Regions from separate parts of the Streptomyces sp. NPDC051569 genome, predicted to be linked through region 1. Evidence: riboswitches for the same ligand, from Rfam matches in the RefSeq annotation. Region 1 holds a riboswitch; the other holds the start of a gene.

Region 1 (7,141 bases):
CCGCCCGGCGGGTTCCCGGCCGGCGGCCACCGCCGGTCTCCGCTGCCCCGGGCGCCCCGGCATCCGACCCGCCCGCCGGTGTGCGGCGTGACCTCGGGCGACAGGCGGTCGCATGGAGCCGTCGGGTGGAGCGGGGAGCCCAACCACGTGACCGTGACCGTGCCGGTTTTCTCCACGGACGGCCGGCGGGCCGCCGCCCGGAGGAGTGCGCCGCCCTCGGCGCGCCTGCGGGCGCCTACGCCTGTACGGGCGCGGGCGGTACGGCGCTCATCGGCCCGGACGATCTGCTCGCGGCCCCGGCCTCAGCCCCGGGCAGGACGCCCCCGCGCGGGAATCGCCGGACAGGAACCGCCGGTCGGAAGCCGCCGCGCGGAAGCGGCAGCTCGGAAGCCGTCAGTGCTTCAGCGGCAGCAGATCGGGACGCTTGGCCACGACCTGGTCGCCGGAGGACTCGCCGCGCAGCCGGCGCCCGATCCACGGCACCAGATGTTCGCGCGCCCAGTGGATGTCGTCGCGCCGGACCTCGAAGGTGCCGCGCGGCGGTTGCGGCGGCCATGTCTGGTCCGGGTCGGCGGGGACGTCGAGGCCGAGTACCTGTGCGGCGCGCAGCGCGACGCGGGTGTGTCCCTCGGGTGACAGATGCAGCCGGTCGCTGTCCCAGGCCCGCCTGTCCTGGACGGACCTGAGGGACCAGAGGTCGAGCACGGGGCAGTCGTAGCGGTCGGCGATGGACCGCACGTGCGCGGTGTAGGTGGCGATCTTGCCGCGCAGATGACGCAGGACGGGGACGCCCCGGGTGTCGAAGCCGGTGGTCACCATGACGGTGCCGACGGCCCCGGTGAGGTCGGCCACGGCCCGCTCGAAGCGCTCGGCGACATCGTCGGGGTCGGTGCCGGGGCGGATGATGTCGTTGCCGCCGGCGCAGAAGGTCACGAGATCCGGGGCCATCCGCTTCGCCCGGGGTATCTGCTCGGCGACGATCTGGTCGAGGAGGCGGCCGCGTACGGCGAGATTGGCGTACCGGAAATCACCGTGGACGAGGTCCGTCGTCTCGCCGGTGACCGGCAGTTGATCAGCGAGCAGGATGGCGAGCCGGTCCGCCCAGCCGACGTACAGCCCGTCGGGTCCTGGATCTCCGACGCCCTCCGTGAAGCTGTCACCGATCGCCGCGTACGACCCGAATACGCCGCTTCTTCTTGATCTCGCATCGTCTGCCACAGCCGCACATCTTTCACCTGCGGATGTGACCTACGCGACCGTAAGGAGGGATTGACGCGGGGTGAGATAAACCACCGGTCACATTTGGGCCAAGCCGGAATAGGCGAAACGCCTCCGCCCGGCACATGCGTGCCGGGCGGAGGCGTACCGAAGCGTGGGACCGGATCCGGTCAGATGGAGACGCCGTGGCCGCGGAGGTACGCCAGCGGGTCGATGTCCGAGCCGTAGTCCGGGCCGGTGCGGATCTCGAAGTGCAGGTGCGGCCCGGTGGAGTTACCGGTGGAACCGGAGAGCCCGATCTGCTGGCCCCCGCTGACGGTCTGTCCGGCCGAGACGGCGAGGGAGGAGAGGTGAGCGTACTGCGAGTAGCGGCCGTCGCCGTGCTGGATGACGACCTGGTTGCCGTAGGAGCCGGCCCAGCCGGCCGAGACGACGGTGCCCGGGCCGACCGCCTTGACGACGGTGCCGGAGGAGGCCAGGAAGTCGACACCGGTGTGGTAACCGCTGGCCCAGCTGCTGCCGGAGGCGTGGTACGAGGTGCCGATCCCTACGCCGGAGACGGGCGCGGTGAAGCCGGAACCGCTGCTCTGCGCCGGCGCGGCGGGCTGCGCGGCGGGAGCCTGGGTCTGCGCGGTGGGAGCCTGGGTCTGCGCGGCGGGAGCCGCCTGGGGAGCCTTGACCTCGGGCTTGGCCGGGGCCGCCGCCTGGGGCTTGCTCTGCGCATGGGGCTTCGCGGGCGCCGGGGCCACGTGGTGGTGGGCCGCCCCGGCCTTGGCGCCGAGGGTGAGCTTCAGGCCCGGGTGGATCAGCGACGGGTTGGCGCCGATGGCCCGGCGGTTGTCGTTGTACAGCTTGTGCCAGCCGCCGCGGACGTTCTGCTCCTGGGCGATCTTGGACAGGTAGTCGCCGGAGACGACGGAGTAGGTCCGCACGGTCTCGGCGGCGGCGTGCTTCACGACGGACTTCGCCGGGGACGCGGTCCGCTCCGCGGTGGTGGCGGTCTGCGGGGCGGCGGTCTCGGCGGCGTGCGCACCGGTCGCACCGATGAGCGGCAGCGCGATGACGGCTCCGCCCGCACCTACGGCGATGAGACCGCGGGCGATCGGGTTGGCCTTGGTACGACGGTGCTTACCCTGCACGGGCATGACGAATTTCCTCTCCGACGCCTTCGAGGTGAGCTGTCGGGTTCGGGCTGGAGATGCCCGGTCGCGCCAGCTGCGCGACTTAACCCCGAGCCGGTCCGGATATCCGGACCGGCGTACTTACCTGGGTCCCCCGCTCCTGCCACACGTGGATGGGTGGGTGTGAATTCCGGGCGGCGGCAGGATTCGGCGTTCCGCTCGGATTGAGGCTGAACGTAAGCGAGCCCGGAGCGCGGGAACAAGCCGATCATTTCCGCCGTTGACTCACACTTCGATATCGCTCCGGATTTCCGGTGACCCTGCGTGGATTACCGATCTTCACTTTCCTTATGGAGCGGGAATTCCGCTTCGCCCGACCGCCACGGAACGTCACGGATGAGATCCCGCTCACGGGCCCCAGCCCATCTCCCCCTCGATCGGGGCACGTTATGCGAAATAGCTCAATACGGACAGATCGCCATTTAACCGATATTCCCCCGCCGGCAGGTCCACGTGGCTCCCCTGCGGAATCCCGGGTTTCCGTTCCGGGGAAGCCGGTCCCGCCGGAATGCGATGTCGTAGGGTCAGGGACCGGCACCGTGGGCGAGCAGCGCCGACGGCAGACACGGAGGAGCAGGCCGTGACGCAGCAGCAGCCGGAGGTCCCGTCGACCGAGCCCGCGCTGACCGGGGTGCGCAATTTCCGCGACGTGGGCGGGCTGCCGACCACGGACGGCCACCGGGTGCGGCCGGGCCGGCTCTTCCGCAGCGGCCACCTCGCCGGCGCCTCCGCGGCCGACGCCGCCTTCCTCTCCTCCCTCGGCCTGCACACGGTCTTCGACTTCCGCAACGCGGCCGACCTCAAGCTCGACGGGAGGGACGTGGAGCTGCCCGGCGTACGCAACGTGAACATCCCGCTCACCGACCCCGCCGACGGCGCCGAGTTCTGGCGGATGGTCAGGGACGGCGATCTCGACCAGCTGCGCTCGCTGCTCTCGGAGGGCAGGGCGGCGGCCCGGATGACCGACTCGTACCGGGCGATCATCACCGACCGCACCGCCGAGCTCAGCCAGGTGCTGCACGCCCTCGCCGAGGACAGCGTCCCGGCGCTCCTGCACTGCGCGGCGGGCAAGGACCGGGCCGGCCTGTCCGTCGCGGTGACCCTCCTCGCGGTCGGTGTCGGACGCGAGGCGATCGAGGCCGACTATCTGAAGTCGAACGACCCGCACCGCCGTTATCTCGTCCGCCGCGGCGACAGCTCGGCCTCCGGGACGTCACCGGAGGTGATGGAGCTGCTCAGCCCGCTCTTCGACGCCCGCGCCGAATACCTCGCCGCGGCCTTCGAGACCATCGGGAAGACGTGGGGCGGCGTCGACCGCTATCTGGCCGAGGGCCTCGGGATCGGCCAGGAGACCCGCGAGCGGCTGCGCGCCCGCCTTCTCGACGAGGGCTGACCGGCGGATACGGGCCGGGCCCGCGCCCGCCGCCCGCTACTGCCCCCGCGCCCCCAGGTGGAAGAGCAGGTAGAGGAAGCCCGCGAAGAGATGACCGGCGACCAGATAGGCGAAGAGCCGGATGACGAGTCCGCGGGGGAACGTCTTCTCCTCGTTCACGCGCCTCGGCCCGCCTTCGTTCACGCGCCTCGGCCCGCCTTCGTTCACGCGCCTCGGCCCGCCTCCGGTGGCGGCCGGGTCCCGCTCCGGGTCCTGCTCCCGTTCGTGTGTCAGCGACATGGCTCGGTACCTTTCCGGTCAGCGGCGATGAGCGCGGCCACCGAGACACAGCTCGGCGGCGGGGCTCTGCAGCAGGGTGTGGACGAAGAGCAGCTCGGTCCCGCCGGGTCCGGCCGCCGCGATCCGGTGCGGGGTGAGTGAGTCGAAGTGCGCACTGTCCCCCGGGTCGAGGACGTGTACGGCGTCCCCGAGGCTCAGCCGCAGCCGTCCGCCGAGGACATGGATCCACTCCTCCCCCGGATGTACGCGGACGAGGTCGCCCTGCGCGCCGTACGGCACCTGGACCCGCAGCGGCTGCATGGCCCGGCCGGGGGCGCCCGCCTGGTGGTACGTCCAGCCGTCGGCCTCGACCGGGTCCGTGCGGCCGGCCCGGACGACGGGGTCCCGCTCCGGGGGCAGTTCGCCGAGCAGTTCCGAGACGGTCGTACCGTAGACGCGGGCCAGGGCCAGCAGCAGGGGCAGGGAAGGCTGCCGGCGGCCCGTCTCCAGACGGGAGAGATGGGCGGGTGACAGCCCCGCCCGCCGGGCCGCGGCCTCCAGCGTGAGCCGGCGGTTCCGGCGCAGCTCACGCAGCCGGGGAGCGACGTCGGGCAGTTCTCCGGGGAGCTCGTGGGGCGGTGGCCCCCCGGGCGGAGGTTCGGCCGGCCCGCCGGCAGGAGATGTGCTCATGTGCCCATTCCGCCAGGAACTTTTCCTCCGAGGCAAATTCCTTGCCTCAGAGGCAAAAATTCCGGCCGGGCGCGGGTCCGGGACCGTCGCGCCCGGCCGGTGCCGGTGCCTGCGTCTACCGGTTGGCGACCGCCTGCTTCACGAGTGTCCTGCCGAAGTCCCACATCAGTCCGCCACCGCCGTGGGCGTCATCCATGACCGCGGTGAACGCCGCGACGAAGCGTTCGACCTCCCGCTCCCCGATGGTCAGCGGCGGGATCAGCTTGATCACTTCCAGATGGTCACCGGAGACCTGCGTGAGGATGCGGTGCTTCTGGAGCAGCGGTACGACCACCATCTGCGCGAAGAGTCCCTTGCGGGCCGCCTGGAGCATGGTCCAGCGGCCGCGCAGTTTGATCGAGTTCGGCCGGCCGAACTCGATCCCGATCATCAGGCCCCGGCCGCGTACGTCGTACAGCAGCTCGTAGCGGTCCACCAGCGCCGCCAGCCGCGTCCTGAGCAGGTCTCCGGTCACCCGCGCGTTGGCGACGGTCTGTTCGTCCTCCATCACCGACAGGACGGCCAGGCCCGCCGCCATGGCCTGGGCGTTGGAGCCGAAGCTCGCGGAATGGACCAGCACCCGGTCCATCGACGAGTAGACCTTCTTGAAGATCCAGTCCTTGCCGAGGGTCGCGCCGACCGGCACGTAACCGCCGGAGAGCGCCTTCGCCACACAGACCAGGTCCGGCTCCACGCCGTCCTCGTGCTGGTAGGCGTAGAAGTCCCCGGTCCTGCCGAGGCCCGTCTGCACCTCGTCGGCGATGAGCAGCGCCTTGTGCCGGCGCAGCAGTTCCTGGGCGGCGCGCAGGAAACCGGGCGGGCTCTCGTGCACGCCCTTGCCCTGGATCGGTTCGACGACGAATCCGGCGACGTCGCCGCGCCTCAGCTCCCTCTCCAGTGCGTCGAGATCACCGAGCTCGATCGCGGTGTCGGGAAGCAGCGGGGCGAATCCGTCGCGGAAGCCGTCCTCGCCGTTGACCGACAGCGAGCCGGTGGTGAGCCCGTGGAAGGCGTGCGCGCAGTAGAGGATCCTGGGCTTGCCGGTCGCGTACCGGGCGAATTTGAGGGCGGTCTCGACGGCTTCCGTGCCGCTGTTGCCGAAGAACACCCGGTCCAGGTGCGGGCTGTGGGCCAGCAGTTTCTCGGCGAGCAGTCCGGGCAGCGGCTGGCAGTCGAAGCGGGTGAGGTCGGCGAGAGAGGCGTCGAGGACGTCGTGCAGCGCCTTGCGTACGACGGGGTGGTGGCGGCCCAGCCCCATGACGCCGAAGCCGGCGAGCATGTCCAGATAGTCGTTGCCGTCCTCGTCCCAGAAGTAGGCGCCCTCGGCCCGTTCGTAGACCCGGTCGAAGCCGATGGTGTGCAGCATGCGCGGCAGTTGGTGGTTGAGGTGCTTGGTGTGCAGCTCGTAGCGCTCGGCGCCGCGGTCCGCGAGCAGCCGCATGAGGTCGAATCCCTTGGCCTCGTCGAACTGCGCGGACTCGTTGGACTGGCTCATCGCTTGTTCTCCTTGCGTGCCAGGGCGGCACTGATCCGTCCTGCGATCTCCACCGGTGTGAGGCCGATGTCGGCCAGTACCTCACTCCGTTTGGCATGGGCCAGGAACTGTTCGGGGATGCCGTACGTCCGCAGGGGTACGTCCACCCCCGCGTCGCGCAGCGACTGGCTGACGGCCGAACCGACGCCGCCGCTGCGGCTGTTGTCCTCGACAACCGCGACCAACCGGTGCCCGGCCGCGAGCGGCGCGAGCTGTTCGTCGACGGGCTTGACCCAGCGCGGGTCGACCACCGTGCAGCCGATCCCGCCCTCGGCGAGCAGTTCCGCCGCCCCGAGGCAGGCGGGGGCGAGCGCCCCGACCGCCACCAGCAGCACGTCGGCGTCCTCCGCGCGGCGCAGCACGTCCATACCGCCCACCCGTCCGACGGCCGGGACCGGGACGCCCACCGACTCCTTGGGGAAGCGCACCACGGTCGGCGCGTCGTCCACGGCGACGGCCTCGCGCAGCTGGGCGCGCAGTTGTCCGGCGTCGCGCGGCGCCGCGATCCGCAGGCCGGGTACGCACTGGAGGAAGGACATGTCCCATATGCCGTTGTGTGAGGGCCCGTCGGAGCCGGTGATCCCCGCCCGGTCCAGGACGAAGGTGACGCCGCAGCGGTGCAGCGCGACATCCATGAGCACCTGGTCGAAGGCGCGGTTCAGGAAGGTCGCGTAGACCGCGACGACGGGGTGCAGCCCGCCGGTGGCGAGCCCGGCCGCGGAGACCACCGCGTGCTGTTCGGCGATGCCCACGTCCCAGACCCGGTCGGGGAAGCGCTCGGCGAATTCCGTCAGCCCGACGGGGTGGAGCATGGCGGCCGTGATCGCC
Region 2 (7,141 bases), on a different contig from region 1:
CCGCACGCGGCCGAGGACCGCGCCCTGAGCCGGATGTTCCCCGACGGGACCGGCCCGGCGGCCGACCCCGCCGGGTCGCATTTCGAGCGGCGCATCCGCAGCTTCCAGCCGCGCCGGAGCCGGGTCACCACCGGCCAGGCCGACGCGCTGCGGCGCATGTGGGCGGCCTGGGGCATGGACATCGACGGGCAGCGCGTCGTCGACCTGGACGAGATGTTCGGCGGCCTTCCGGTCGTACTGGAGATCGGGTTCGGCATGGGCGAGGCGACCGCGCGCATGGCGGCCGACGACCCCGCCACCGGGATCCTCGCCGTCGACGTGCACACCCCCGGCCAGGGCAATCTGCTCCGGCTCGCGGAGGCGAACGGGCTGTCCAACATCCGGGTCGCCAACGGTGACGCGATCATCCTGCTCCGCGAGATGCTGCCCGCCGGCTCCCTCGACGGGCTGCGCGTCTACTTCCCCGACCCCTGGCCCAAGAAGCGGCATCACAAGCGGCGGCTGATCCAGCCGGAGTTCCTCACCCTGGCCGCCGCCCGGCTGAAGCCCGGAGCCGTGGTGCACTGCGCCACCGACTGGGAGCCGTACGCCGAGCAGATGCTGGAGGAGCTCACGGCGCACCCCGGCTTCGAGAACACCCAGCAGGATGGCGGTTACGCGCCTCGTCCCGGCTTCCGGCCGCTGACCCGCTTCGAGGGGCAGGGGCTGGACAAGGGGCATGTGGTGCATGACCTGCTGTTCCGCCGGGTGCCGGAGCCGAGCTGACCGGGAGGCGACCGGCCCGCGACAACCAGGAGTAGCGGCACCGGCACCATCGCCAGTGTCGGTGTCCGTCGTTAGGGTCAGTGCGTGTCACAACCGCGCCCGCAGGGCCCCGACCCGCAGCGTCCCGACCCGCAGCGTCCCGGCGCGCATCCGGCGATCCCCGACTACGAGCGACAGCGGCGGCTCGGTCATCTGTGGGGCGCCGTGCCGGAGCCTGCCCGCAGGCGCTACCGGCCGCGCCGTGCGTTCTGGCGCAGCAGGGCGGTCCGGGCGGCGGCCGTGATCACGCTCCTCGCCCTCTGCGGACTGGTGATCCTCGCGCTCGTCCGGGACGAGACCGGCACCCGGGGCTTCGTGGTCGGCCTCGGCCTCGCGGTCCTCCCGGTGCCGCTGCTCATGGGGGCGTTCCGCTGGCTGGACCGGGTCGAGCCCGGCCCGTGGCGGAATCTGCTGTTCGCGTTCGCCTGGGGTGCCTGCGCCGCCGCCCTCATCGCGATCATCGCGAACTCCTTCGCGACGGAGTGGATAGCCACCGCCACCGCCGATCCGGCCGACGCGGAGTCCCTCGGCGCCACCGTGATAGCCCCGATCGTCGAGGAGAGCGCCAAGGGCGCGGCGGTCCTGCTGCTCTTCCTGTTCCGCAGGAGGGACTTCACCGGGCTCGTCGACGGGGTCGTGGTGGCGGGCTTCACCGCGACCGGCTTCGCGTTCACCGAGAACATCCTCTATCTCGGGAACGCCTTCGGCGAGGACCAGCACTTCGGCCGGGCCGGCATCGAGTCCGTCACCGCCGCGACGTTCTTCCTACGGGTGGTGATGGCGCCGTTCGCGCATCCGCTGTTCACCGTGCTGACGGGCATCGGCTTCGGACTGGCGGCGATGGCGGCCCGCCGCCAGAGGATCCGCCGGTACGTTCTCCCGCCGCTCGGCCTGGTCCTCGCGATGGGCATGCACGCGCTGTGGAACGGCTCGGCGTCGCTGTTCGGGCCGTTCGGCTTCTACCTGGTGTACGCGGTGTTCATGGTCCCGGTCTTCGGCCTGCTGACCTGGCTGGCGATCTCCACCCGCCAGCGCGAGCTGCGCGCGATCTCGGCCGAGCTGCCCGCGTACGCGGCGGCCGGCTGGCTGCCCGGCTCCGCCGCGTACGCGCTGTCCTCGATGCGGGCGCGCGGCATGGCGCGGGACTTCGCGAGCCGCACGTACGGCCCCGAGGCGGCCCGGGCGGTCGGCGAGTACGAGGCGTTCGCGACGTCCCTGGCGTTTCTGCGCCACCGGGCCCAGCGCGGCGTGGTGGGCCCTGACTTCGTCGAGCGCGAGCAGGAGCTGCTGCACCATCTGTGGCAGCGCAAGGAGATAGCCGGGCCCGCGCTGACCTATGCGGCGCGGGCCACGGGCCGGGTACGGGTGCCGCCGCCGTACATCGACTACGACGGCTACAACCCGTACCGGCAGTACTAGGTCCTGCTCGTCAGAGCCGGACCCCGGAGGAGCCGGACCTCGTAAGAGCCGGACCAGGTCCCGCTCGTCGGAGCCGCTCCTCGCCTCACACGACGTGTCAGGCGGACGCGGCGGTCAGTTCCGCCAGCTCGTCCGCCGTCAGCTCCAGTTCGGTGGCGGCCAGCAGCGCGGGCAGTTGCTCGGGCGTCCTGGCGGAGGCGAGCGGCGCCACGACGGTCGGCTGCGCCGCCAGCCAGGCCAGCGCGACGGTCGCGACCTCGGCGCCCCGCGCCCCGGCGATCCGGTCCAGCGCGGCGAGGACCTGGGGACCACGCTCGTCGTCCAGGTACTTGCCCGCCCCCTCGGCACGCGCGCTGTCGACGGTCGTCCCGGGGCGGTACTTGCCGGTGAGGAAACCGGAGGCGAGGGCGAAGTACGGCACGGCGGAGAGACCGTGCCGGGCCGCGACGTCCTGGAGCTCGCCCTCGTACGTGTCCCGCGAGACCAGGTTGTAGTGCGGCTGGAGTGCGACGTAGCGGGCCAGCCCCTCGCGCTCGGAGAACTCGACCGAGGCGGTGAGCCGCTCCGGGCTGATGTTGGAGGCGGCGATCGCGCGGACCTTGCCGTCCCGGACCAGCTGGTCAAGGGCGGTGATGATCTCCTCGACCGGGACACCCGGGTCGTCGAAGTGCGTGTAGTACAGGTCGATGTAGTCCGTACGGAGCCGGCGCAGCGACTCCTCGGCGGCGGCCCTGATGGTGTCCCCCGCGAGGCCCTGGTACCGCGGGTGGCTGCCGACCTTCGTGGCGATCAGTACGTCGGAGCGGTTGCCGCGCGAGGCCATCCAGTCGCCGAGGACCGTCTCGGACTCGCCGCCCTCGTGGCCCTCCACCCAGGAGGAGTACGTGTCGGCGGTGTCGACGAAGTTGCCGCCCGCGGCGGCGTACCCGTCCAGCACGGCGAAGGACTGCGCCTCGTCGGCGGTCCAGCCGAAGACGTTGCCGCCGAGGGCGAGTGGGAAGACCTGAAGATCGGAGGAGCCCAGCTTGCGAAGATCAGTCATGAGTTGATCAACGCCCGCCCGGACCGGCCCTATTCCGCCCGGCCGTCACGGCATCCGTCCGGCCGTCACGGCAGGGGGAAAGCCGTCGGCTCCGGTGTCCGGAGGTGGACGCCGGAGCCGTCAGGGCTGTCAGGGCTGTCAGGGGGTGAGTCCCTTGCTCTTAGGGGGTGAGCCCCTTGTCGCGCAGCCAGGCCGTCGGGTCGATGCCCGTACCGCCCGGCGTGTGGACTTCGAGGTGCAGGTGCGGGCCTGTCACGTTGCCGGTCGCGCCGACGCGGCCGATGACCTCGCCCGTGGTGACCTGCTGCCCGGCGCTGACGGTCATCGAGGACTGGTGGCAGTACCAGATCTCCGTACCGTCATCCAGCTCCAGGACCGTGCGGTAGCCGTAGGAGCCCGACCAGCCGGCCGACGTGACCGTGCCGCTGTGCACGGCCTTGACCGGCGTGCCCGTCGGTGCGGCGAAGTCCAGGCCCGTGTGGTACCCGGAGGACCACATGGAGCCGGCCTCGCCGAAGGTGGAGGTGATCGTGTACGAGGAGGTCGGGAGGACGTAGCTCAGGGCCAGCTTGGCCAGTCGCTCCGCCTCGGCCTTGGCCTTGGCTTCGGCCTCCGCCTTCTTCTTCGCGGCCTCGGCCTTCTTCTCGGCGTCGGTCTGCTGTTGCTTGGCCTCGGCGGCGGCCTTCTCCGCGGCGGCCGTCTCGGCGGCCGACTTCCGCAGTGCGTCGGCCTCGGCCTGCTGCTGGTCGGCCTGCTGGAGGATCCGGGCGCGCAGGGCCTCGCCCGCGTCGGTGGCGCCCTGCTCGGCGTCGGCGCTGGTGATACCCGCCGTGGTGAGCGGGGCGGCGGCGAGCGGGGTGTCCGGTTCGGCGTCGTGGGCCATCAGCGCGCCCATGCCGGGCAGCGACGCGGCGTCCGGAAGGTGGTTGGTGATCGTGTCGGGCAGGGAGATCGAGACCGCGGGCTTGTCCTGCGCGGTGGCCATGCCGCCCGCGCCGACGGCGGCGAAGACGCCGACCCCGAGGACCGTGGAGCTGCGGGCGATTCCGTTGCGGGCTATGCCGCCGCGCTTGGCGACGCGGTGTCTGCCGCGTACGGGGCGGAGGGACTCCTCGGTGGGGTTCCACTCCCCCACCTGCCGGTCCGTCTCGTTGCCGAAAGGCGGAGTTTCGAAAGAATATGTTTCGAAGGGTGCTTCGGGGGCAGGCTGGTTGGACGCCACGCGGGCGCTCTCCTTTCCTTCCTTCTCGCCTACCGGGTTAGCTGACGGGTTCGGAGCAGGAAGGTCTCCTACGAGCGCACGCCGCGCAGGGCAGCGAAAAGCACCCGATTCACCCCAATTGTTGGTTCCCCGGTTCCCTTGCGGGATTCGGCGCATGCGCGCGGCGCCGTCCGACGACGGCAGGGACGACCGCGCTGCGTTATCGAACGTTAATAGAGAGTCGGGCCTTATTCCAAGCCATTCCCGATGATCATTAACAACTTCGCATCGGACATACCCGGATATTCACGAAGGAAAGTGGACGAGTCGAAAGCCCCTCGCTCTCCTCGTCCCCTCTGACGGTGTGTCATATGTTATGCGGAGGGAGAGCCGATCATTACCGACGGTGGCGGGGCGCCAGAGGCATCAGAGCCGCAAGCGGCCCCCGGGCCGTCGGGCCTGAAGGGGCCCGGCATCAGGCGCGGCGCCCCTCGTCCGGCTCAGCGCCCCTCGCCAGGAGTCGGGCCCCGTCAGGCGCAGGGCCCCGTCAGGCGCGTCACGGGATGACAGGCGCGATGGGGGTGGCGGGCGCGGGCGCGACGGTCGGCATGCCGGGCCGCTCCCGCCGCCCCTCGTCGGGCCTGCTGACCGCCAGCAGCGCCATGTCGTCCTGATTACCGCCGCCCGTGTGCAGGCGTACGTCGTCGATCAGCTCCTGCAGCAGTTCGTCGGGCCCCTGGAAGGTCTGCCCGGTGAGCCGCTCACGCGGGAGGTAGAAGACCCCCTGACTGTTGCGCGCCTCGGTGAGCCCGTCCGTGTAGAAGAGCAGCGTCGAACCGCTGGGGTACTCGGCCTGCTCCGCCCGGTCCGGCCACGCCCCCAGTTCGCTCATCCCGAGCGGCAGGGCTGCATTGGTCGGTGCCAGCATCCGCACATCCCCGTCGCCGGTCATCATCAGCGGCTCGGGGTGCCCCCGGTTCACCAGCCGTACGACACCCTCGCCGTACGGGATCTCCGCGAGCACGGCGGTCGTGAACCCCTCGAAGGCGTCCAGCCCGTCGCGGCGCGTCCCCTCACGGGTCAGGGCACGCTCCAGCCGCTGCGCGACCCCTTCGAGCGAACTCTCCTGCTCGGCCGCCTCCCGGAACGTCCCGATGAGGACGGCCACCGCTTCGACGGCCTCAAGCCCCTTCCCCCGTACGTCCCCGACCACCAGGCGCACCCCGTACGGCGTGTCCTGGACGGCGAACAGGTCACCGCCGATGAACGCGCCCTCCTGCGCCGCCTCGTACCGCGCGGCGACCCGCAGCCCGCCGATCCGCTCGGCGGGTCTGGGCAGCACAGCGCGCTGCGCGGTCTCGGCGATGATGCGCGCGGAGGCGAGTCTCGCGCCGCTGCGGCGTACGACCCCGTTGATGAAGATCGCGAGAACGGAGACGATCACCACCGTGAGCAGCTCGGTGAGCGATTCGGCTCTTCCCAGCGCGTTGTTGTAGACCTCGACGCCCAATTCCGCGGCGAGCGAGACCGAGGCGACCAGGATCGTCCCCAGCAGGGGATAGAACGGCGCGGCGACGAGCGGCGCGGCGGCGAAGAGTGGTGCGGCGGTGAAACGGGCCGGGGTCGCGAAGTCGAAGATCAGCCCGGCGAGGATCAGCACGACGGGCAGATAGAGCACCATCCGCCGCCCACCGGGGCGCGGCCCTCGGCCGGGATTGCGGCCCGCCCCGCCGCCGGCCCAGAAGCCCGGGCCGAAGTCCGCGCCGCCGCCGGCCCAGAAGTCGGCGCCGAAGTCCACGCCGCCGACCCGTCTGCCCCGGCCACCGCCGAGCCAGAATCCGGCCTCCTGATCGGCCCGCCGGCTCCTGCTGCCGTCGTCGGTCTCTCTGGTCTTCCTCAGCTTCCCCACCAGTGGTCTCCTGCCGGTCCGCTTCGGCTGCGGACGGTGCCGCGCCCTGTCCAGGCTGGCCGATGCCGCTCCGGGCGGCGACTTGCCATCGGCCGAATGGGCTACGGGGCGGGTCCGTGGGCCGGCCCCTCGGGGGGTCCCGGACGGGCTCCTCCCGCGAGTCCCTCGGCAGGTCGATGACCAGTAGGTCAGTCGGTGAGGCGGCGCTCGGCGTACACCTCCAGGGTGTCCCGCACGAGGACAGCCGTTCCTACACCGTACTGGTCATAGACACTGACGAACCTGTTGTCATCCACATAAACCTTCCCAATTCTGACAACATACGACTTCGCGACCGGCGATGTCGCCGAGAGCCACGCGCAGTGGCGCTCCGCGACGGCCTGCGCCTCATCACCGCCGGCGGGCAGAACCCGGCCTCCTGCGTCCGGCCCCGGTCGCGGGCGATGGAGTCGTGACGGTCGTGGAATTCCCGCTGCTCACGCTTGCTCAGCGCACGCCACCAGCGGTCGCCCTTCGCGTACGCGTCCTTGCCCCCACCGCTGGGTCACCTCCCGCTCGTACGGGGTGGGGTCGAAGCCGTCGAGCACTTCCCCGGCCATGCGGCCATGAGTTCCTCTCCCGTCGCGGTCTTGTGCGGAGTGGTCCGTACGGACGCGATGAGCCGTCCGATGCGCTCACGCACCCGCTCCAGCAGCCGCAGGTGCGTACGCAGGGCGGCGGCCGTGTCCTGCTGGCCGTCGAGGATCCCGGCGATGGCGGGCAGCCC

What was found. Region 1 has a riboswitch for cyclic di-AMP ahead of ACIBAE_RS29120 (peptidoglycan DD-metalloendopeptidase family protein). Riboswitches for the same ligand answer to the same signal wherever they lie in the genome.
Region 2: linked by a shared signal. The riboswitch ahead of ACIBAE_RS24015 (M23 family metallopeptidase) and the one ahead of ACIBAE_RS29120 (peptidoglycan DD-metalloendopeptidase family protein) in region 1 are both predicted to bind cyclic di-AMP.

Annotation. Positions count from the first base shown of each region.
Region 1 is NZ_JBITDJ010000038.1:12,291-19,431, forward strand. Features, by position in the region: gene ACIBAE_RS29115 (SGNH/GDSL hydrolase family protein) at 394-1,218, opposite strand; gene ACIBAE_RS29120 (peptidoglycan DD-metalloendopeptidase family protein) at 1,389-2,363, opposite strand; cyclic di-AMP (ydaO/yuaA leader) riboswitch at 2,367-2,529, opposite strand; gene ACIBAE_RS29125 (tyrosine-protein phosphatase) at 2,980-3,792, shown strand; gene ACIBAE_RS29130 (DUF6126 family protein) at 3,829-3,975, opposite strand; gene ACIBAE_RS29135 (helix-turn-helix domain-containing protein) at 4,090-4,740, opposite strand; gene ACIBAE_RS29140 (aspartate aminotransferase family protein) at 4,856-6,274, opposite strand; gene dxs (1-deoxy-D-xylulose-5-phosphate synthase) at 6,271-7,141, opposite strand, start outside.
Region 2 is NZ_JBITDJ010000019.1:114,104-121,244, reverse strand. Features, by position in the region: gene trmB (tRNA (guanosine(46)-N7)-methyltransferase TrmB) at 34-765, shown strand; gene ACIBAE_RS24025 (PrsW family intramembrane metalloprotease) at 850-2,223, shown strand; gene ACIBAE_RS24020 (aldo/keto reductase) at 2,321-3,265, opposite strand; gene ACIBAE_RS24015 (M23 family metallopeptidase) at 3,426-4,487, opposite strand; cyclic di-AMP (ydaO/yuaA leader) riboswitch at 4,499-4,650, opposite strand; gene ACIBAE_RS24010 (PP2C family protein-serine/threonine phosphatase) at 5,023-6,147, opposite strand; partial or broken gene ACIBAE_RS24005 (TipAS antibiotic-recognition domain-containing protein) at 6,564-7,141, opposite strand, start outside.